Regions from separate parts of the Micromonospora sp. GCM10011542 genome, predicted to be linked through region 1. Evidence: riboswitches for the same ligand, from Rfam matches in the RefSeq annotation. Region 1 holds a riboswitch; the other holds the start of a gene.
What was found. Region 1 has a riboswitch for thiamine pyrophosphate ahead of thiE (thiamine phosphate synthase). Riboswitches for the same ligand answer to the same signal wherever they lie in the genome.
Positions count from the first base shown of each region.

Region 2: linked by a shared signal. The riboswitch ahead of ACFOW4_RS07510 (ECF transporter S component) and the one ahead of thiE (thiamine phosphate synthase) in region 1 are both predicted to bind thiamine pyrophosphate.

Region 1 is NZ_JBHSBO010000028.1:120,600-132,068, forward strand. It holds gene thiD (bifunctional hydroxymethylpyrimidine kinase/phosphomethylpyrimidine kinase) at 1-97, opposite strand, end outside; gene ACFOW4_RS09755 (thiamine phosphate synthase) at 94-837, opposite strand; gene ACFOW4_RS09760 (thiazole synthase) at 1,041-1,820, opposite strand; gene thiS (sulfur carrier protein ThiS) at 1,817-2,017, opposite strand; gene thiO (glycine oxidase ThiO) at 2,008-3,135, opposite strand; gene thiE (thiamine phosphate synthase) at 3,129-3,755, opposite strand; TPP riboswitch at 3,750-3,859, opposite strand; gene ACFOW4_RS09780 (ThuA domain-containing protein) at 4,140-9,968, shown strand; gene ACFOW4_RS09785 (hypothetical protein) at 10,039-10,575, shown strand; gene ACFOW4_RS09790 (aldo/keto reductase) at 10,687-11,469, opposite strand, start outside.
Region 2 is NZ_JBHSBO010000024.1:24,815-36,283, reverse strand. It holds gene ACFOW4_RS07535 (acyl-CoA dehydrogenase family protein) at 1-343, opposite strand, end outside; gene ACFOW4_RS07530 (DUF6328 family protein) at 464-967, opposite strand; gene ACFOW4_RS07525 (sugar isomerase domain-containing protein) at 1,093-1,842, opposite strand; gene ACFOW4_RS07520 (aminoglycoside N(3)-acetyltransferase) at 1,839-2,648, opposite strand; gene ACFOW4_RS07515 (alpha/beta fold hydrolase) at 2,678-3,508, opposite strand; TPP riboswitch at 3,617-3,721, shown strand; gene ACFOW4_RS07510 (ECF transporter S component) at 3,798-4,388, shown strand; gene ACFOW4_RS07505 (ABC transporter ATP-binding protein) at 4,515-5,930, shown strand; gene ACFOW4_RS07500 (energy-coupling factor transporter transmembrane component T family protein) at 6,028-6,828, shown strand; gene ACFOW4_RS07495 (hypothetical protein) at 6,966-7,232, opposite strand; gene gndA (NADP-dependent phosphogluconate dehydrogenase) at 7,675-9,117, shown strand; gene ACFOW4_RS07485 (pirin family protein) at 9,127-9,888, opposite strand; gene ACFOW4_RS07480 (thioredoxin reductase) at 9,885-10,085, opposite strand; gene ACFOW4_RS07475 (hypothetical protein) at 10,401-10,586, opposite strand; gene ACFOW4_RS07470 (isoprenyl transferase) at 10,656-11,456, opposite strand; gene recO (DNA repair protein RecO) at 11,465-11,469, opposite strand, start outside.

The DNA of each region.
Region 1 (11,469 bases):
ACGCGCCGAGGGCCGCGAAGACCTTGAGGTCGGCCTGGATGCCGGCGCCACCGCCGGAGTCCGAGCCGGCGATGGTGAGGATCGTCTTCGGCGTCACTTCTTCCCCTCGGTGGGCGCTCGGTCCGCTCGGTCCGCTCGGTCCGCTCGGTCCGTGGTGGGTGCGCTCTGGGGCTGCGGCCGACCGTGCCCACTCCGGGCGGTCAGGCTTGATCCCTGCGTGGGCGCGGTCGGCCGCAGCCCCGTCCCGGAGACCGCCGTCGGCTCGTGCCGGCTTCGCGGCAACCGTGCCTGCGCTTCGTCGAAAGCCCTGGTGAGGGCGAGGGCTGCCGTGGTCGGGTTGTCGGCTCGCATGATGGTGCCGAGCACCGCCACTCCGGCGGCTCCCGCCTCGACGCAGGCGGTGACGTGGTCTGCGGTCTCCACTCCGCCGAGTGCCAGGACGGGTACGGGGCTCAGTTGGATCAGCTGGTGGAGTCCTTCGGGGTGCAGGGGTGGGCCGTAGCCGGGTTTGGTCCGGGTGGGCCAGACGGGAGAGAGGGTGGCGTAGTCCTCGGTGGTGAGGCGGCGCAACTCCGTCTCGTCGTGGCAGGAGCGGCCCACCAACCGGCAGGTCGGTGGCGGGTACGGGCCGGCGGCGGGCAGGTGGACGGCGTCACCGTCGAGCGGGTCGGGGCCGGCCACGATCAGCGTCCCGCCGGCGTCGGCGAGGATCGCGCGCAGCTCGGCGGCGAGGGCGGCGCGCTCCGCCCTGGGCAGGTCCTTCTCCCGCAGCACCACCCAGCGCACTCCCCCGGCCACCGCCCCCGCCACCACCCGGTCCAGTGCCCGACACGCCATCCGCCGCTCGGTCAGCACCACCACCCCCGCCGGCACCACCCCCACCCCACCCGCGCCCGCTGCACCCGGGGGGATCTTGGAAGAATCGCGCCCCTCCAGGCGCTCTTTGCTTCCAAGATCTGCCGGGGCACGTCCTGCCGGGGCACGTCCTGCCCGGGCACCGCCGACCGGCTCGCGGTTGGTTGCGGCCGACACCGGGGTCGTCACAGGTCCGGTCTTCCGTCGTCGGGAGTGGACGGAAGGGCGTGGAAGCGACGGGCGATCCGGCCGGCGCCGTACGCCAGCCGGCCCGCCTCGACCGCGTACCGCATCGCGGTGGCCATCGCGACGGGGTCGGCGGCCCGGGTGACCGCGCTGGCCAGCAGCACCGCGTCGCAGCCCAGCTCCATGGCCAGGGCCGCGTCGGACGCGGTGCCGATGCCGGCGTCCAGGATCACCGGCACGTCCACGCCCTGCCGGATCAGCCGGATGTGGTGCGGGTTGCCGATGCCGAGCCCGGAGCCGATCGGCGCGCCGGCCGGCATCACCGCGGCGCAGCCCACGTCCGCCAGGCGGCGGGCGAGCACCGGGTCGTCGCTGGTGTACGGCAGCACGGTGAAGCCGTCGGTCACCAGTTCCTCGGCGGCGCGGAGCAGTTCCACCCCGTCGGGCAGCAGGGTCCGCTCGTCGCCGATCACCTCCAGCTTGATCCAGTCGGTGTCGAACGCGTCCCGGGCCAGCCGGGCCACCTTCACCGCCTCGGTCGCGGTGCGGCAGCCGGCGGTGTTCGGCAACAGCCGTACGCCGCACCGGTCCAGCAGCTCCAGCAACCCACCGGCGCTTCCCGGCGCGGTGTCCACCCGGCGCAGCGCCAGGGTGACCAGCTCGGTGCCCGACGCCCGGATGGCCCGCTCCAGCACGTGCAGGTTCGCGGCGCCACCGGTACCGAGGATCAGCCGCGAGGAGAAGGCCACCCCGCCCAGCTCGAACGACATGCCGCTCACCCGCCCTGCGCCGCGCTGAGCACCTCGACCCGGTCGCCGTCGCACAGCCGGGTCGCCGGCCAGCCGGCCCGGGGCACCACCTCGCCGTTGACCGCGACCGCCAGCCCGCGCTGCTGCCTGGTCACCTGGCGGACCAGGTCGGCGACCGTGGCGCCGGCGGGCAGCGTCCGTCCGGTGCCGTTCACCGTCACGTCCATGTCTCCTCCTCCGCACGGTGGTGGCCGCTGCCGGTGGACGCGAACCGCTCGGCGCCGAAGGGAGCGAGCAGCGGGTCCGGTACACCGGTGGTCACCAGGTCGGCGATGAGGTCGGCGGTGACCGGGGTGAGCACGATGCCGTGCCGGTGGTGGCCGGTGGCGGCGAGCACGTCCGGCCGGTCGGGCAGCGGCCCGAGGATCGGCGCGTTGTCGGGGGTGCCTGGGCGCAGCCCGGCGACCGCCTCGACCAGGTCGTACTCGGCCAGCTCGGGCAGCAGGTCGACACCGGCGCGGAGCAGGCGCAGCACCGCTCCGGCGGTGACCGTGGTGTCCGTGCGCTCCTCGACCGTCGCGCCGAGCACCACCTCGCCGTCGGCGCGGGGCACCAGGTAGACCGACTCGCCGTCGGCGTACCCCCGGATCACGTGCCGGAAGCCCGGCGCAACGCCGCCGGGCGCGCGCAGCCGGAGGATCTGCCCTTTCACCGGCCGTACCGGCAGGCCGGTGAGGGGGGCGGTCCCGCAGCCGGCCGCCACCACCGTGACCGTCGCGTCCACGTCGGAGAGTCGGCGGACCGCCGCGGGCACCAGCACCGCACCGGCCCGCCGGGCCGCCGTGCGCAGCGCCGGGACCAGCAGCCGCGGGTCGACCTGGTGGTCGGTGGCGGCCAGCGCGCCGCCACGCACCCCGGGGGCCAGCGCCGGTTCGCGGCCGCGCAGCTCGGTGGGGCGCAGCGGCGTCACCGGCAGGCCCAACTCTTGCTGGTACGCCCACAGCCGGCCCGCCTCGGCCAGGTCGTCACCGGTCAACCCCACCACCAGGGTGCCCTCGGTCCGGTAGCCCAGGTCGGTGCCGCTCGCCTCGGTCAGCTCGGCGGCGAACGCCGGCCAGCGGGCGGCGGACTCGACCAGCAGCCCGGTCAGCTCCCGTTCCCCGAAGTACGCCTCGGCGACCGGCGAGAGCATGCCGGCGGCGACCGCCGACGCCCCGGACCCCGGTGCCGGATCGTGCACCACCACGCGCATCCCCCGGGCGGCGCACCGCCAGGCGACCGCCAGCCCGATCGGCCCCGCCCCCACCACCGCCACGTCCACCGGCCCGGCCGGCGCACTCAACACGTCAGCGCCCCGAGCAGCTCGGCGGTCGCACGGGCCGGGTCGGCGGCGGCGGAGAGCGCGCCGACCACCGCCACCCCGTACGCCCCGGCGGCGCGCAGCGCCGGCACCCGGTCGGCGGTGACCCCGCCGATCGCGATCACCGGCACGCCGACCGCGTCCGCCATGGCGCGTACCCCCGCCGGCCCGATCGGCGCCGGGAGCCCGGACTTGGTGCTGGTGGCGTGGCACGGGCCCACGCCCAGGTAGCTCGCCCCGGCGGCGACCGCCGCGACGGCCGCGCCCGGTTCCCGGGCGGTCGCACCGAGCACGGCGGCAGGGCCGAGGACCCTGCGGGCCGCCCCGACCGGCAGGTCGTCCGCACCGACGTGCCCACCGGCGGCGCCCACGGCCAGTGCCACGTGCAACCGGTCGTTGACCAGGCAGCCCGCCCCGTACGGAGCGCAGAGCGCCAGAACCCGTCGGGCCAGCTCGTACGCCTCGCGGTCGGTGGCGGAGTCCTCGACCCGGACCTGGACCACCAACTCGTCGCGGGCGGCGGTGAGGGCGGCCCGGACCACGGTCAGTGGATCCCGCCCGGGTCGGGTGTCGGTGATGAGATGCAGTCGGCCGAAGGACGGCACGGCAACGCTCCTCCCTGCGCCGGCATTACCCGGATCAGGTTCGACGGTCGGGGGCTGTCAGCCCCCCTCTCAGCCCGGTACACCGGGCTCCCGTGGGTTACTTGCGTGTCACCGTACGACAGATCCCCCGGCCTGCCAAGGCGAGTCGGCGGTGGCCGTCGGGCCCGGGCGGTGCCGCGCGACAGGTCACGCTGGGCGCTTCGTACGGTCCTGTTCGGAATGTCGCCCACCGTTGCAGAACCGTTACCCGCCGGCATCTTGCCGGACATCGATCGAGCGGAACTAATTTGTTCAGCGACTCGACAAAATGCTGGTGGTGGATGTCTCCACCGGCTCCACCTGGGGCGGTCTTCGGCGTGCCGGCCCCGCGACATAGGAGGCGGCGTGTCCCCATCCCGTCGTGCCCGCGTACCCGTCACTGCGACCCTGCTCGCCCTCGCCCTCGCCTCGACGACCCTGTTCGGCGCGCCCGCGCAGGCGGCACCGGCCACCGCGCAGGCCGTCCAGGCGGCCCCGGTCACGCGGGTGGCGCCCCAGGCCGCCCAGGCCGCCGACGAACCCTTCTCCGTCCTGGTCTTCTCCAAGACCGCCGGCTTCCGGCACGACTCCATCCCGACCGGCCTCGCCGCCATCCAGCAGCTCGGCGCCGCCAACGGGTTCACCGTGGACAATTCGGAGGACGGCGCCGCCTTCACCGACGCCAACCTGGCGAAGTACCGGGCGGTGATCTGGCTCTCCACCACCGGCGACGTGCTGGACGCCGAACAGCAGGCGGCGTTCGAACGCTACATCCGGGCCGGGGGCGGCTACGTGGGCATCCACGCCGCCTCCGACACCGAGTACAGCTGGTCCTGGTACGGCGACCTGGTCGGCGCGTACTTCGCCAGCCACCCGGCGAACCAGCAGGCCACGGTCAAGGTGGAGGACCACGCCCACCCGGCCACCACCGAGCTGCCGGAGCGCTGGTCCCGCTTCGACGAGTGGTACAACTACCAGTCGAACCCGCGGCCGGACGTGCACGTGCTGGCCAGCCTGGACGAGACGAGCTACGCCCCGGGCGCCGGCGCGATGGGCGCTGACCACCCGATCGCCTGGTGTCAGGACTTCGACGGCGGCCGGTCCTGGTACACCGGGGGCGGGCACACCCGGGAGTCGTACGCCGAGCCCGAGTTCCTCCGGCACCTGCTCGGCGGCATCCGGACCGCCGCCGGAGTGGCCGACGCCGACTGCGGCGCCTCGAAGACCGCCAGCTTCGAAAAGGTCACGCTGGACAGCAACACCAGCAACCCGATGGAGCTGGACATCGCCCCCGACGGACGGGTCTTCTACATCGAACGCGACGGCCGGGTGCAGATCGTCAAACCGGACAGCGGCACCACCGTCACGGCCGTCGACCTGGACGTCTTCTCCGGCAACGAGGACGGCCTGATCGGCATCCGGCTCGACCCGGACTTCGCCACCAACCACTGGGTCTACCTCTACTACGCCCCGAACGACGGCGTGGCGCGCAACGTGCTGTCCCGGTTCACCGTGACCGGTGACACCATCGACCCGGCCAGCGAGAAGCAGGTCCTGCGCGTCGACACCCAGCGCAACACCTGCTGCCACGCCGGCGGCAGCATGACCTTCGACGGGAACGGCAACCTCTACCTGGCCACCGGCGACAACACCAACCCGTTCGAGTCGGACGCGTTCACCCCGATCGACGAGCGGCCGGGCCGGGCCGACTACGACGCGCAGCGCACCGCCGGCAACACCAACGACCTTCGCGGCAAGGTGATCCGCATCCACCCCGAGGACGACGGGACGTACACCATCCCGGGCGGCAACCTCTTCCCGCAGGGGACCGGGAAGACCCGGCCGGAGATCTACGCGATGGGTTTCCGCAACCCGTTCCGGATCGGCATCGACCCCGGCACCAACACCCTCTACGTCGGCGACTACGGGCCGGACGCCGGCTCGGCCAACCCCAACCGCGGCCCCGAGGGCACGGTGGAGTGGAACATCGTGGGCACCCCCGGCAACTACGGCTGGCCGTACTGCACCGGGGCGAACTACGCCTACAACGACTACACGTTCCCGTCCGGCCCCAGCGGAGCGAAGTTCGACTGCGCGGCACCGGTGAACAACTCGCCCAACAACACCGGGCTCACCGCCCTGCCACCGGCGATCCCGGCCACCGTCGACTACGACTACAGCGGCAACCCGCGCTTCCCGGAGATCGGCGGCGGTGGCGCTCCGATGGGCGGCCCGGTCTACCGGTACGACGCCGCCCTCGCCTCCGACCGGAAGTGGCCGGCGTACTACGACGGCAAGGCGCTCTTCGGCGAGTGGAACCAGTCGAAGATGTACACCATGCAGGTGACCGCCGACGGTAAGACGCTGGTGGACATCAACCAGCTTCTCACCGGGATGAGCCTGATCCGGCCGATGGACTTCGAGTTCGGCCCGGACGGCGCGCTCTACCTGATCGAGTGGGGCAGCGGCTTCGGCGGCAACAACGACAACTCCGGCGTCTACCGGATCGACTACATCGCCGGTGACCGCGCGCCGATCGCCGTGGCGAACGCCACCCCGACCTCCGGGCCGGCGCCCCTGACGGTGACCTTCTCCAGCGCCGGCTCCCGGGACCCGGACGGCGGCACGCTCACGTACGCCTGGGCCTTCGGCGACGGGCAGAGCTCCACCGAGGCCAACCCGACGCACACCTACACAGCGGCGGGCAGCTACACCGCCCAGCTCACCGTGACCAACCCGAAGGGCCGCACCGCGGTGGCCAACGTGCTGGTCACCGTGGGGAACACCGCGCCGACGGTGACCATCGAGTTCCCGCCGGACGGCGGCTTCTTCGACTGGGGTGACCAGGTCAGATACACGGTGAAGGTGACCGACCCGGAGGACGGGGAGATCGACTGCGACCGGGTCCAGCTCCAGGTGCTGCTCGGCCACGACGAGCACGCGCACCCGCTGGAGCAGCACACCGGTTGCACCGGCACCGTCCAGACGTCGCTCGCCTCCGGGCACGGCGCCGAGGCGAACGTCTTCGCCGTCTTCGAGGCGACCTACACCGACCAGGGCGGCAACGGCGGAGCCGGGCCGCTCACCGGGCGGGCGATCGAGCAGTTGCAGCCCAAGCGGAAGCAGGCCGAGTTCTTCACCGCCACCGGGCGGGCACCGGGAAGCACCGGCGGCGGGGATCCCGGCGTGCAGAAGGAGACCACCGGCGACACCTCCGGCGGCGGACAGAACATCGGCTTCATCGAGGACGGCGACTGGTGGTCGCTCGCCCCGGCCGACCTGACCAACATCTCCACCATCCGGTTCCGGGCCGCCTCGGCGACCACCGGCAGCCGGATCGAGGTCCGCGCCGGCGCGGTCGACGGGCCGCTGGTCGCCTCGGCCACCGTGCCCGGCACCGGCGCCTGGCAGACGTACGCCGACGTGACCGCGCCGGTGACCGGTGCCGCGAGCGGCACGCTGTACTTCGTGGCCCGGGACCCGAACGGCGGCGCGGGGTCGCTGTTCAACGTCAACTGGATGGACTTCCTCGGCCGCGGCGTCACCGAGAACGCGCCGCCGGTGGTCACCGCCACGGCCACCCCGGCCACCGGCACCGCGCCGGTCACCGTCGCCTTCGACGGCACGGCCACCGACGCCGAGGGGGACACGCCGCTGACGTACGCCTGGGACTTCGGCGACGGCGGCACGGCGACCACCGTGGACGCCAGCCACACCTACACCGGCCCGGGCACCTTCACCGCCACCCTGACGGTGACCGACAGCAAGGGCGCCCGGTCGTACGCCACCGTGCCGGTGCGGGTGGACGCGCCGAACACGTCCTGCTTCGGGGCACGTTCGGACGACTTCACCGGCACCAGCCTCGACCGGGCCCGGTGGACCAGTGTGGTCCGGGAGAACCAGCTCTACTCGGTCTCCGGCGGCGCGCTGCGGCTGCCCACCGCGGTCGGCGACCTCTACGGCGGCCGCAACGACGCCACCAACCTGGTGCTCCAGCCGGCGCCGACCGGAGCCTGGCAGGCGACCACCCGGCTCACCCTGCCGGTGACGGCCGACTACCAACAGGCCGGCCTGCTGGTGTACGTCGACGACGAGAACTACGCCAAGCTGGACCTGCTCCACGCGGGCAGCCGGCGAGTGGAGTTCATCCGGGAGACCACCGGCACGCCGCGCAACGAGGCAGCCGACAGCATCGCCGCACCGGCCGGTGACACCCTGCACCTGCGGATCACCAGCGACGGGACGAACCTGACCGCGGCCGTCTCGGCCGACGGGCAGACCTTCACCCCGGTCGGCCGGTCGGCCGCGCTCGCCGGCATCGCCAACCCCCGGATCGGGCTCTTCGCGCTCAACGGCGGCACCGCGGCGCCGGTGGTCGACGCGGCCTTCGACTGGTTCCAGGTCTCGCCGGACGCCCCGGCCGGGCCGGTCGACCCGTCGGACGAGTTCACCGGCGACACGCTGGACAAGTGCCGGTGGGACGCCATCCTGCGGGAGGACCCGACCGGTTACCGGGTCACCGGTGGCGCGTTGCGGATCGACGTGCCCAACGGTGACATCTACGGCACCAGCAACACCGGGCCGGAGAACTTCATCCGCCAGACCGCGCCGGCCGGCGACTGGACCCTGGAGACGAAGGTCGACGGCAGCCTGCTGAACGAGCAGTACCAGCAGGCCGGCCTGATCGTGCAGGCGGACGACGACAACTACCTGAAGTTCGACTACATCGCGGACAACCAGGCAGGTCAGCCGGTGACGCGGCGGATCGAGTTCCGCAGCGAGATCGGCGGGGCGGTGCAGAACCCGCAACCCGAGGCGGCCAACCTGACCGGTGCGGTGTGGTACCTGCGGCTGGCCCGCAGCGGTGACACCTTCACCGCGTCGTACTCGGCCGACGGCACGACCTGGACCGCGTTGACGGCGCTCACCAACAGCGCGGTCGGGGCCACCCCGAAGGTCGGGTTGTTCACCCTCGGCGCCAACCAGACCGCCTCGAAGACGGCCGGGTTCGACTACTTCCGGCTGACCACCGAGGCGGCCGACAAGACCGCCCCGGTGACCAGCGCGGCGGTCTCCGGCACCCCGACCGACGGCTGGCACACCGGGCCGGTCACGGTCACCCTGACGGCCGCCGACGAGGCGGGCGGCAGCGGGCTGGCCGGTACGGCGTACCAGCTGGACGGGGCCACCAACTGGACGAACTACACGGGCCCGGTGGCGGTCAGCGGGGACGGCGAGCACGAGCTGCGGTTCCGCTCGTCGGACCAGGCGGGCAACGTGGAGTCGGCGAAGACGGTCGCCGTGAAGATCGACGCCACCGCGCCGGTCACCTCGGCGGCGTTCGCACCGGCGAACGACGCCGGCTGGCACGCCGGGACGGTCCCGGTCGTACTGACCTCGACCGACACCGGGTCCGGGGTGAAGGCGGTGGAGTGGTCGCTCGACGGCGGCGCCTGGACGCCGTACTCGGCGCCGGTCCAGGTGACCGGCGACGGGCAGCACGAGCTGCTGTTCCGGTCCACCGACAAGGCGGGCAACGCCGAGACGCTCAAGTCGGCGGTGCTGCGGATCGACGGCACGAAGCCCACGCTGCTGGTGTCCGGGATCGCCGACGGTCAGCTCTACGGGGACAGCCAGGACGTCCGGGTGTCCTGGCAGGCGGTCGACCCGACCTCAGGCGTCGCCAGCGTGGTCGGCGAACTGGACGGCCGCTCGTACGCCAGCGGAACCCTGCAGGCCATGTACGAGCTGCCGCTCGGCCTGCACGAGCTGACCGTCACCGCGACCGACAAGGCGGGCAACCAGACCACCTCGGAGGTCCGGTTCTTCGTCACCACCTCGTTCCGGGACATGCAGAACCTGCTGGACCGGTTCAAGGCGACGGGGCGGCTCTCAGCCAAGGCGCACAAGCAGTTGACGGCGAAGCTCGACGCGGCTCGGAAGGCCGAGGCGGCCGGCAAGGACGCTCAGGCGATCAGTCAGCTGACCGCGTTCCGGGTGCTTGCCGCCGACGCCACCCTGGTGTCCGAGGCGGAGATCCGGGACGTCCTGGTCCGCGACGCCGACGCCATGATCGTCCGGCTCGGCGGCGCGGCCAGCAAGGCCGGAGTACGGGCGAACGACGGCCAGTCCGTTGACGGTGCCGGGCGACTCGGTGGCGATGCCACCCGGCTCGCCCCCGGCCGCCGGCTCTGATCCCACGAGGCCCCTTCCCGACGCTCGACGTCGGGAAGGGGCCTCCCTCATCCACAGTGAGGAGACGTCCGTGACCCGTATCCGCAAGGCGTGTGCCGCCCTGCTCGTCGGACTGGCCCTGACCCTGCTGTCCGCGGCCCCGGCCGTGGCGCACACCGGCAAACTCAAGCTGACCGTTGCCGGCGACGGGGCCGACGGAGTCACCGTCCAGGCCACCTACGCCGACGGGCACCGGCTGGACAAGCCGGTGCGGTTGGTCCTCACCGGCATCGGCCCGGACGGGCGGCGGGTCGGCCCGGTGCAACTGGAGCCGGCGGCGGAGGGGCAGGGCTTCTACAGCAGTGGCCCGATGCTCGCCCCCGGCACCTGGACGGTGACGGTGAGCGCCCCGTCGCCGAACCGCAGTCAGGCCAGCGCCAAGGTGCAGGCGCGGGCCGCCCAGTCGCCCCCGCCGGCTCCCGCACCGGTCGCGCTGACAGCGCCGGCGGCCGACCCCCGCGCCGGCGAGGGAGGAGCCTGGTGGTGGCCGGTCGGGCTGGCCGGCGTGGTGCTCGCCGCCCTCGCGGCGGCGGTGCCGATGCTGCTCACCCGGCGCCGCCCCGACTGACTGCCCGGGGGCGCTACGGCACCCGGTTGGAGGCACGCCGCCGACGGCCGCCGGTCCCCACCGCCTCGACCGGATGGCGGGCGGGACCGGCGGCCGTGCGCCGGGCGGAGGTCAGAGGATGGCCTGCAGGGCGTCCAGATCGTCGTCGGTGGGCTGCCAGGTGCCCGCGGCGGCGTTGGCCGCCACCTGCTCGGGCGTGGTGGCGCCGGCGATCACCGAGGTGACCGCGGGCTGGGCGGCCAGTCCACCGATCGCCACCTGGAGCATGGTCAACCCGCGCTCCGCGGCGTACGCCTCGATGGCCTCGATGGTGTCCCAGTCCGCGGCGGCGAGCCGGGCCGCGTACCGGCCACCGCCGGCGAGCCGGCTACCGGCCGGGGGCTGCTCGTCGCGCTTGTACTTGCCGGTGAGCAGGCCGTTGGCCAGCGGGAAGAACGGCAGCATGCCGAGGCCGAACCGCTCGCAGGCCGGGATCACCTCGGTCTCGACGGACCGCTCCAGCAGGCTGTAGTGGTTCTGCGCGCTGATGAAGCGGGACCGGCCGTTGGAGGAGGCGACCCAGTCCGCGTCGGCGATCTGCCAGCCGGCGAAGTTGGAGTTGCCCAGGTAGCGCACCTTGCCGTCGCGGACCAGGTCGTCCAGCGCCGCGAGGGTCTCGTCGATCGGGGTGCCCGGGTCGGGTTCGTGCATCTGGTAAAGGTCGATGTGGTCGGTGCCGAGCCGGCGCAGCGACGCCTCCACGGCCCGGGCGATGTAGCGCCGCGCGCCACGGGCGCCGTGGTCGGGGCCGTTCAGCCCGTTCATGTCCATGCCGAACTTGGTGGCCACCACGACGTCGTCCCGGCGCCCCTTGAGCGCCTGCCCGAGCAGTTCCTCCGAGGCGCCCTGCGGCTC
Region 2 (11,469 bases), on a different contig from region 1:
GCCCGTGGAACACCTCGTCCGGAATGGACGCGTCCCGCTCGATGGCCGCGCCGTCCACGCGCGAGGTGAGGAAGGCGCGGAACCGGCCGAGGAAGTCCTCGGCGCGGGCGACGTCCTCGGGAGCGGACCGGGGCCAGGGGTTGATGAGGTCGAGCCGGAACCGGCCGAGGAACAGCTCCTTGCCGAAGCTGGGCCGGTCCCAGGTCGACTCGCGGGCCGCCTCGGCGACCTGCCGGGCCTCCTTCTCGGAGACCTGCCCGGCCTCCGCCGGCAGTGGTGCGGCGGCACCGGCGCTGGTGTCGGGGCCGTCCGGTGCCGGCCGGCTGTCCTCCGTCGTGGTCACGGCTGCCCCCTCGAACCTCGGTGCGGCTGCGTCGACGTGCGCGACTACCGTCACGCTACCCCCGGGTGTTACCCAGGGGTAGCGTTCCGTGAAGATCGAGTTTGCGCTGCTCCGGGTCGGTCAGCCGCCGGACGGGCTCTCCGGGTCGTCATCGTCGTCGTCGATGTCGTCGTCACCCCAGTTGCGCCGGGCGATCGGCAGGATCACCCAGAAGGCGAGGAACCACACCGCGGTCGCCGCGCTGAGCACGAAGGCGATCGGCCGGTCCAGCACGAAGTCGGTGATCAGCAGCACCGCGCTGACCATCGAGATCAGCATGAAGCCCAGCCCACCGCTGGCCATCCGGTGGGCGAACCGGACCAGTTCCGGCTTGCGCCCCTGACGGAACAGCGCCCGGTGGAACGCCACCGGCGAGATGATCATCGCGGTGGCGGCGGCCGCCGAGAGCAACGCGACGACGTAGACGTCCTTCTGGAAGTGCGTGGTGCGGGTGAACCCGTTGCTGAACGGCAGGGTCAGCAGAAAGGCGAAGAGGATCTGCACGCCGGTCTGGGCGACCCGCAACTCCTGCAACAGGTCGGCGAAGTTGCGCTGCCAACGCTGCTTCTCGGTCTCCTTCGACACGCGCTACCTCCGGTGAGACGCTACTGCCGGCGGGTCCCGGCCGCCGGCAGCAACGCCAATGCCCTACCCGGCGGAGCGCGAAACCGGTTCACGACACCCGCCGGGCACCGGGGGGCCGGGCCGGATCAGGAACCGCGCCGGATCCGACCCGCGTACCGGGCTTCCAACTCGGAGTTGTGCGCGTCGCCGTTCGGGATGTTCGCCGACAGGTAGACCGGGGGCCGCTCCCCCGCCGCCAGCAGCCGCGCCACCACCTCCACGGTGATCTGCTGGGCCAGCAGCGCCGCGGTGATCGAGGAGACCGCGCCCACCGCGCCGCCGCCGGGCAGCGGCAGCGTCGCGTCGCCGTACGGGGCGCCGTTGTCGAGCACCACGTCGGCGAAGTCGGCCAGCTTGCGTCCGGACGGGTGGCGGGAGGTCATCCGGCCGGAGTGCTGGCCTGAGGTGATCGCCACCAGCCCGTGCCCGTGCTGCTTGACCAGGGCGGCGAACTCCACCATCGCGCCGTTGACGCCCGAGTTGGAGGCGAGCACGAAGACGTCGGCGGGCCGGACGGGGGCCAGTTCGTAGAGTCGGTGCGCCACCGCCGGGTCCCGCTCCAGCGTCGGGCCGAGCAGTTCGGCCGGTTCCCCGCCGATCAGCACGAGGTCGCGCAGCGCGATCCGGTTGGTCGGCACCAGCCCACCCGCCCGGCCGGCGATCTCCATGGCGAGGGCCTCCGAGTGCCCGGTGCCGAAGGCGTGCACCACGCCGTCGGCGCGTACCGCGTCGGCGATCAGGTCGGCGGCCCGACCCACCGCCTCCCGCTGGCTGGCCGCCACCCGCCCGATCGTCGCGGTCACCACCGCCAGGTAGTCCTCGGCGCTCACCGTCATGCGTCGTCCTCCGTCCGTCGGTTGCGGGCCATCCAGTGCACCGCGAAGTCGACCGCCGCCCGCTGGCGCATCAACCTGCCGGTTCCGCCGCCGACCGGAGCGGCGCGGACCGCCCCGGTTGCCGCGAGGTCCGCGCCCAACGCGTCGAAGTCGCTCGCGTCGAGCCGTACGTCGTCCCACCACACCCACTCCCGGCCGCCGTCGGCGGTGCGTACCGCGGCGCCCTGCCGCTGTCGGGGCGGCGCGGGCCGGCGGTACTCGGCCAGGTGCAGCGAGGTGTTCGCGCCGTGGTCCACCCCGAGCAGCAGGACGTCGGCGTCCAGTTCGTAGAGACGGGCCAGCGGGGATCCCTCGCCGAGCATGTCGGCCCGGCGGTGGCCGGCCAGGACCCGCTCGGCGGCCGGCCCGAGTGCGGCGAACGACACGTGCGGATGGTCGCTGCGCAGCGCGCCCGGCCAGCCGCGGACCGTCTCGGCGAGGGCGCCCATGTACCGGCTCGGGGTGATCGCCGGGTCGAAGCCCGGCATCTCGGCGCGGATCAACGGCCACCAGTCCGCCGGCACCGGCGGGTTGCGCCAGTCGGCCGGGTCGCTGTTGTCCGGCGTGTGGGTGGGCACCACGATCGTGCCGTCCGGGCCCAGCACGTCGCGCAGGGCGAGCACCACCGCCTGCGGGCCGCCGCAGACGAAGCCCAACCGCCCCAGCGCGGCGTGCACCAGCAGCGTGGCGCCGGAGCGTACGCCGAGCAGGCGCAGTTGCGCGGCCAGCGTCCGCCGGGTGGCCAGCCCGCCCCCGCGGGTTGTCACACCGTCTCCCTCGTGCTGATCCATCCGGCTCAGGCCGTGCCGCTTACGCGGGCCAGGATCGCCTCGGCCAGCGGGGCCGGCGCGGCGTCCGGGATCCAGTGGGTCACCCCATGCAGTTCCACGAAGCGGTAGTCGCCGGTGACGTGCGCGGCGCACGCCTCGGCGGCGGTGCGGCCGATCGCGATGTCCCGGTCGCTCCACACGTAGGTGGTGGGCACCGACACCGGGCCGGCGGCCACCAGGTCGGCGCGGGACATCGCCCGGTACCAGTTCAGCGCGGCGGTGAGCGCCCCGGGCTCGCGCATCGGGTCGGCGTACCGGTTGACCCGATCCGCGTCGCCGACCCCGCCGAGCAGCTTGCGCAGCGCGGTCGCGTGCAGCGCCAGCAGCACCTTCTCCGCCTTGCCCGGCTGCCGGAACAGCGCGATGTACGACGACCGGGCCTTCTGCTCGGTGTCGGTGGCGAGCGCGTGCGCCATGGCCGCCGGGTGCGGCACCGACACGGCGGTCAGCGTGCGGACCCGCTCGGGGTGCCGGGCGGCCAGCGCCCAGGCCACGATCGCGCCCCAGTCGTGCCCGACCACGTGGGCGGCGTCGAGGCCGAGCGCGTCGAGCACCGCCACCACGTCGGCGACCAGCTCGGGGATGCGGTAGTCCGCCGCCTCCGCCGGTCGGGCGCCGGGCGAGTAGCCCCGCTGGTCCAGCGCGTACGTCCGCAGCCCCGAGTCGTGCAGCGCGGGTACGACGTCGTCCCACTCCCCCGAGTGCTGCGGGAAGCCGTGCAGCAGCAGCACGGGGACGCCCTCCGCCGGCCCACCGGTGCGTACCTCGAACGTCAGACCCCGCGCGTCGACCTGCATGATCGGCAGCCTACCCAGCCGGCGCCGACCGGGCCGGACGGCGAGGTGATCACGAGCGCACTGCTGGGCCGGCACCCCCGGTCGGTGCTAGCGTCACCGAGACAACTTCACATCCGACAGGGGAGCGCACAGCGCTGAGAGTGCGGGCACGCCCGCAGACCCTCGAACCTGATCTGGGTAATGCCAGCGCAGGGAGTTCGGTCGACCTCCAGCCGCGCCGTGAGTCCGGGCCACCGGACGCGCGGCGTGCGTCTTCTCCTGGTTCGCAAGCAGAACTGGGAGCATCCACATGCAGCACAGCGACACCAACCGTTGGCGCACCATCGACATCGTGGTCGCCTCGGTGATCGCGGTCGCCTTCGGCGTCATCTTCTGGGCCTGGGGCCTGGTCTGGAGCGCCACCGAGGGGGCGTTCGCCTTCTTCCCACCGGCGCAGACCCTGCTCTACGGCATCTGGCTGATGCCGGCCGTCCTCGGCGGCCTGGTGATCCGAAAGCCCGGCGCCGCGCTCTACTGCGAGACGGTGGCCGCGGTCCTCTCCGCGCTGCTGGGCAGCCAGTGGGCCGCCACGGTCATCCCGCAGGGCATCGTGCAGGGCCTCGGGGCCGAGTTGGCCTTCGCGGCCTTCCGGTACCGGTCGTTCCGGCTGCCGACCGCGGTGCTGGCCGGCGCGCTCACCGGCGTGAGCGCCGCGCTGTTCGACTTCTTCGTCTGGAACGTCGACTACGACCTGGCCGACTACCGGATCCCGTACGCGCTGCTCACCATCGTCAGCGCCACGATCATCGCCGGCGTCGGCGGCTGGTTGCTCACCCGCGCCCTGGCCAACACCGGCGTCCTCGACCGCTTCCCGGTCGGCCGCGACCGCGCCCTGATCTGACCCCCTCCCCACCTCGTCGATCATGAGGTTGACGGGCGGATGGATCTCCGGAACCGCCGTCAACCTCATGATCAACGGAGCAGGGTGGGGCGGGGCGGACGGCACGGCGGCGGAGGGAGGGGTGTGGTGAGCGGGGTTGCGCTGCGGGGGTTCGGGTGGCGGCACGCCGGGCGGAAGGCCTGGGCGGTACGCGGGGTGGACCTGCGCGTCGCGGCCGGCGAGCGGGTGCTGCTGCTGGGCCCCTCGGGGGCGGGCAAGAGCACCCTGCTCGCCGCGCTGGCTGGGCTGCTGCCCGAGGACTCCGGCGAGCAGGAGGGCACCGTCGAGATCGACGGGCTCGACCCGCGCAAGGGCCGCGAGCGGGTCGGCATCGTCTTCCAGGACCCGGAGACCCAGCTGGTGATGGCCCGCTGCGGGGACGACGTCGCGTTCGGGCTGGAGAACCGGGGGGTGCCGACCGGGGAGATCTGGCCCCGGGTGGACGAGGCGTTGCGCCGCGTCGGCTTCCCCTACCACCGGGACCGACCCACCGCGGCGCTCTCCGGCGGCGAGCAGCAGCGCCTCGCGCTGGCCGGCGCGCTGGCCCTGCGCCCCGACCTGCTGCTGCTCGACGAGCCGACCGCCAACCTGGACCCGGCCGGCGCCGACCTGGTCCGGCGGGCCGTCGCCGACGCGCTGGACGCCGACACCACGCTGATCCTGGTGGAGCACCGGGTCGCCGAGGCGCTGCCGCTGGTCGACCGGGTGGTCGTCCTGGAGCCCGGCGGCGGCGTGCGCGCCGACGGCACGCCCGAGGCGGTCTTCGCCGCGCACGGCGCCGCCCTCGCCGCCGAGGGCGTCTGGGTGCCCGGGCACCCCATCGCGCCCCGGCGGGCCACCGCCGCCGCCGGCGAGCTGCTGCTCACCGCCGACCGGCTCGGCCTGCCGCCCCGGCTGGGCCCCACCGACCTGGAGGTACGCGCGGGCGAGGCGCTCGCCGTACGCGGCCCGAACGGCGCCGGCAAGTCCACCCTGGCGCTGCTGCTCGGCGGCCTGCTCAAACCCGGCACCGGCCGGGTCGTCCCGAGCGCCGAGCTGGCCGGGCCGGACCTCCGCACCGCGCCGCACCGGTGGCGGGCGCCCGCGCTGGCCCGCCGGATCGGGTCGGTCTTCCAGGACCCGGAGCACCAGTTCGTCACCGGCACCGTCCACGACGAGCTGGCGCTCGGCCCACGCCGGACCGGCCAACCCGAACCCGTCGTCAAGGACATCGTGGCCACGCTGCTGGAGCGGCTGCGCCTGGACCGGCTGGCCGCCGCCAACCCGTACACCCTCTCCGGTGGCGAGGCGCGGCGGCTGAGCGTGGCGACGGCCCTGGCCACCGCGCCCCGCCTGCTGATCTGCGACGAACCCACCTTCGGACAGGACCGGCGGACCTGGCGCGAGCTGGTCGACCTCTTCGCCGACCTGCGCGACGCCGGGCACGGCGTGCTCACCGTCACCCACGACCCGGACTTCGTGGCCGCGCTCGCCGACCGCACCGTGACCCTGGAGCGGCCGTGACCGCCGCGCAGCCGACCGGCACACACCATCGCGAGTCGACCGTCACGCGGCCGGCGCGGCACGTCGGCGTGGCCGACACCGGGCGGAGGTGGCGCCCATGATCAGCATCGAGCCGGTGGCCGCGCCCGGGGCGCCGCTGGCCCGGCGTAACCCGGTGGCGAAGCTCGCCGCCGCACTGGTCTTCTCGTTCACCCTGCTGGCCACCCTGGACCCGGTGGCGCCGGCGATCGCCATCGCGGTGGAGTTCGCCGTGCTGCCGCTGTTCGGCATCCGCTACCGGGTGCTGGCCCGGCGAGCCTGGCCGCTGCTGGTCAGCGCGGCCGGCATCCTGGTCACCCTGGTGCTCTTCGCCGCCGACCGGTCCGGCCGGATCCTGCTCGACGCGGGGCCGGTGCTGGTCACCACCGGGGTCCTGCTCACCGCCCTCGGCCTGGTGCTGCGACTGCTCGCGGTGGCCCTGCCCGGCGTGATCGTCTTCGCCACCACTGACCCCACCGACCTGGCCGACGCGCTGATCCAGAACACGAAGGCGCCGGCCCGCTTCGCCATCGGCGCGCTGGCCGCGTTCCGCCTGGTGCCGCTGCTCGGGCAGGAGTGGCAGATGATCAGCATGGCCCGTCGGGCGCGCGGGGTGGACGCCGGACGCAACCCGGTGGCGAAGCTGCGGCTGTTCACCTCCACCGCGTTCGCGCTGCTGGTCGGGGCGATCCGCCGGGGCACCCGGCTGGCGGTGGCGATGGACGCGCGGGGCTTCGACGCCGGCACGCCGCGTACCGTGGCCCGCCGTCAGCGCTTCACGCCTGCCGACGCACTGCTGATCGCCGGCGCCGCGGTCCTGGCCGGCGCCGCCCTCACCGCCAGCGTCTTGCTCGGCACCTTCCGCCCGCTGATCGGCTGACCGCCGCGACGTCGCGGGTTCCGGCCGCCCGGCGGGTCCGACGACGGCGATCCCAGCGGGCCGCACCCCTGCTGCGTCGACCACTGAGCGGCGGTGGGGCCGCCGTCGTTACCCGACGGCGGCCCCAACGGGGCCGGTCAGCTGCGCCGGAAGGCGTACCGGCGGGTCTGGCCGGCCCGCTGGCTCCGGCCACCGCCGGCGCGGTTTCCACCCGCCAGCGGCGGTCCGGCGGTCGGCGCCGCCGGCCGCGCCGGTGGCTCGACGGCGGCCAGGTCCACGGCGGGCAGGTCGGGCACCGGTACGACCGGTGGCACCGGCGGCCGGTCGACGTCGGTCGGTGCCGGGTACGCGGCGGGCGTCGTGCGCCCGGCGGTACGGGGCTTGCTGGTGCGCTTGGCAGGCATGGCATCTCCTTCGGCTGCTGATCGTCCCGGCCGGTCCCGCGTTCCGGCGGACGGTCTGCTGCGGTCTGACCGCCGAGGCACGACGGTCGAACGGGAGGGACTGCTCACCGGGGTCGACCACCGAAGGCACCACCGCCTGCGCGGCTGATGCGATGCGGACGCCCGGGAGCGCACGGGCCGCGGCGCGGGGCGGCGGGCCGGCTCGAAGATGGGGCGTCAGTTGCGCATGCCCGCACGCTATCGGATTCCCGCGCACCGGCGCAGCCATTTTCCGGAGCACGGTCACCGGCACGCTGATCGCATTCCGGTTCGGGCTGGGTGTCCCGGTTGACACCGTGACGCGACCGTACGGTCACCGGCTGTCGACGACGCGACCCCGGTGGGCCCCCGGCGCGATACGGTCGCAGCACGGCAGGTGCGACGGCGAGAGGTGGCGGCACGGATGGCTGAGCAGGCGACGGCGCAGATCGGTGTGACCGGGCTGGCGGTGATGGGTCGCAACCTGGCCCGCAACCTGGCCCGCAACGGCTTCACCGTGGCGGTGCACAACCGCTCGCCGGAGCGCACGCGCAGCCTGGTCGCCGAGCACGGCGACGAGGGCACCTTCGTGCCGGGCGAGTCGATGGCCGACTTCGTCGCGTCGCTGGAACGGCCCCGGGCGGTCATCGTCATGGTCAAGGCCGGCGGCCCGACCGACGCGGTCATCGACGAACTGGTGCCGCTGCTCGAGGCGGGCGACATCGTCGTCGACTGCGGCAACGCGCACTTCGCCGACACCCGTCGCCGGGAGGAGTCGCTGCGGGCGCACGGGCTGCACTTCGTCGGCACCGGCGTCTCCGGTGGCGAGGAAGGTGCACTGCTCGGGCCGAGCATCATGCCCGGCGGTTCGGTCGAGTCGTACGCGAAGCTCGGGCCGATGTTCGAGAAGATCGCCGCCCAGGTCGACGGGGTGCCCTGCTGCCGCCACATCGGGCCGGACGGCGCCGGGCACTTCGTCAAGATGGTGCACAACGGCATCGAGTACGCCGACATGCAGCTCATCGCCGAGGCGTACGACCTGCTCCGGGCAGGGCTACGCACGGACCCGGCGGAGATCGCGGAGATCTTCCGGGGCTGGAACGACGGCGAGCTGGAGTCCTTCCTCATCGAGATCACCTCCGACGTGCTGTCGCACCGCGACGCCGCCACCGGCCGGTCCTTCGTGGACGTGGTGCAGGACCGCGCCGAGCAGAAGGGCACCGGTCGGTGGACCGTGCAGAGCGCGCTGGACCTGGGCATCCCGATCACCGGGATCGCCGAGGCGACCTTCGCCCGCTCGCTGTCCGGGCACGTCGGCCAGCGGGACGCGGCCCGCCGGACGTTCCCGGACGCCGGGGAGAAGTGGCAGGTGGCCGACCGGGAGGCGTTCATCGAGGACGTCCGCCGGGCCCTGCTCGCCTCGAAGATCGTCGCGTACGCGCAGGGTTTCGACCACATCAAGGCCGGCAGCCGGGAGTACGACTGGGACATCGACCTGGGCGGCACGGCCACCATCTGGCGGGGCGGCTGCATCATCCGGGCCCGCTTCCTGGACCGGATCCGCGAGGCGTACGACGAGCAGCCGGAGCTGCCGACGCTGCTGGTGGCACCGTACTTCGCCGAGGCGGTCAGCGCGGGCGTGCCGAGTTGGCGGCGGGTGGTGGCGGACGCCGTCCATGCCGGGGTGCCGACGCCCGCCTTCTCCTCGTCGCTGGCCTACTTCGACGCGCTGCGCGCCGAGCGGCTGCCGGCCGCGCTGATTCAGGGCCTGCGTGACAACTTCGGTGCGCACACCTACCAGCGGGTCGACCGCGAGGGTTCGTTCCACACCACCTGGGCCGGGAACCGCACCGAATCCCCCGCCTGATCGGCGGGGTCAGGCGATGGTGGCGTGCATCTCCCAGACCAGGATCTCGGCCGGCTCGTCGGCGGTGACGCGGCGGCCACCGGTCATGGTGAGCCGGGCCGCGTCGCCGGTGCCGAGCGGGCCGCTGTCCTCGAGGGTCACCGTGCCGTTGGGCACGTAGAGGTGCACGAAGGGCGCGTCCGGCAGGGTCACCTCGTCGCCGGGGGTGAGCCGGGCGGCGTGCAGGGTGGCGTAGCGGTTGCGGATCCGGATCGCCGAGGCCCCGTCGTAGCGCTCCATGCCCGAGGCGATCGGCACCAGGTCACCGCGGAGGAGCTGATCCTCGATCTCCAACTGCTCGTAGCCGGGATCGACGCCCGCCTCGTCGGGAAGCACCCACATCTGCACGAAGTGCACCGGGTCGGTGTGCGGCGACTGGCCGCTGAGCCGCCAGGCGTCGTTCTTCTCGGAGTGCAGGATGCCTGTGCCGGCGCTCATCCGCTGGGCCAGGCCGGGATAGATGACGCCGGAGTGCCCGGTGGAGTCCTGGTGCACCAGCGAGCCACGCAGCACCCAGGTGACGATCTCCATGTCCTGGTGCGGGTGGGTCTCGAAGCCGGCGCCGGGGCGGACCACGTCGTCGTTGTTGACCAGCAGGAGCCCGTGGTGGGTGTTGGCCGGGTCGTAGTGCCGGGAGAACGAGAAGGAGTGCTTCGAGTCCAGCCAGGAGATCTTGGTGGCGAAGCGGTCCTCCGCCCGGCGTACGTCGACCGACGGAGCGGGTGCGGTCACCACGCACGCTGCCGGGTGTCGGCCGGCGTCGGCGCCCAGGTCAGGGCCGGCTCGCCGGTGGCCAGTTCGGAGATCTCGCCGGAGCGCACCTGCGGCGTGTGACCGAACTCGGCGCAGTGCTGCTCGGCGATCTCGGCGCAGATCTCGGCCACCTGCTCACAGATCGGATCGCCCAGGTCGGCTGCGTTCAACGCCATGATCATCTTGTACCGGAGATCCCGCATCCCCACCCCCGCCCGACGCTGTCCCTACTCCGCCCGACCCTACCGGCCTCCCACCGCCCGCCAACCCGAAACCGGCCAGTGCCGCCTGCACGGCCACGCACGTCCCGACGACGGCGTTGTGGTGGGGCGCCCAGTCGCTCGGCGGTGTGCTGCGGGGGTGGGTGGAACGGCAGGTACGTCTGGACGCTCCTGTGACAGCCGTGGTGCTCCACTCGGTGCCGCTGTCGCCGGAAGGTACGGCTCGGCGCCGCCCCCCGGGGGTGCGGGGGCGGCGCCGGCGTCGGTGCGTCACCAGAAGCGGCGGCGCTTCGCCTTCTGCGGACGCAGCATGTCGGCGCCTTTGTTGAGCAGGCGGGTCACCCCGGAGGGACCGCGCCTGGCCTCCAGCGTGTGGCTGACCCGACGGGCGCCGGCCGCGGCCAGCGGCACCGCGATCGCCATCAACGCCCACTGGGCAATGCGCTTCTGAATCATGTGGGTTCACCTCCGTCAGTGGGTTCTGAGAAAGGTGATACCCCGCGTGACCGTGCGGTAAGCCTGCGCTCAGCGGGGCGGGGCGACCGGATTGGGCAGTGCGCCGCCGAAGCGTCGATCGCGCTGGGCGTACAGCTCGCAGGCGTACCAGAGGTGGCGGCGGTCGAAGTCCGGCCAGAGAGTGCCGAGGAAGACCAGCTCGGCGTACGCGCTCTGCCAGAGCAGGAAGTTGGAGATCCGTTCCTCGCCGGAGGGGCGCAGGAAGAGGTCCACCTCGGGGATCTCCGGGTGGTAGAGGTACTTCGCCACGGTCTTCTCGGTGACCTTCGCCGGGTCCAGCCGGCCGGCCGCCACGTCGCGGGCGATGGCTGCCGCGGCGTCGCCGATCTCCGCGTGCCCGCCGTAGTTGACGCAGAACTGCAGGGTCAGTGTGGAGTTGCCGCGGGACATCTCCTCGGCGGTCTGCAACTCGGAGATGACGCTCTTCCACAGCCGCCCGGGGCGGCCGGACCAGACCACCCGCACGCCCAGGTCGACCAACTGGTCGCGGCGACGGCGGATGACGTCGCGGTTGAACCCCATCAGGAACCGGACCTCATCCGGGGAGCGCCGCCAGTTCTCGGTGGAGAACGCGTACGCCGACAGGTACGGGATGCCCATCTCGATGGCGCCCTCGATGGTGTCGAAGAGGCTGGCCTCCCCCGCCTCGTGGCCCTTGGTGCGGGGCAGCCCGCGCTCCTTGGCCCACCGGCCGTTGCCGTCCATCACCACGGCGACGTGCCGGGGCACCGCCTCGGCGGGCAGCGCCGGCGGTCGGGCGCCCGACGGGTGTGGCGTCGGCGGCGTCGGCTCGCGCCGGCCGGCCCTCATCGATCGGATCACT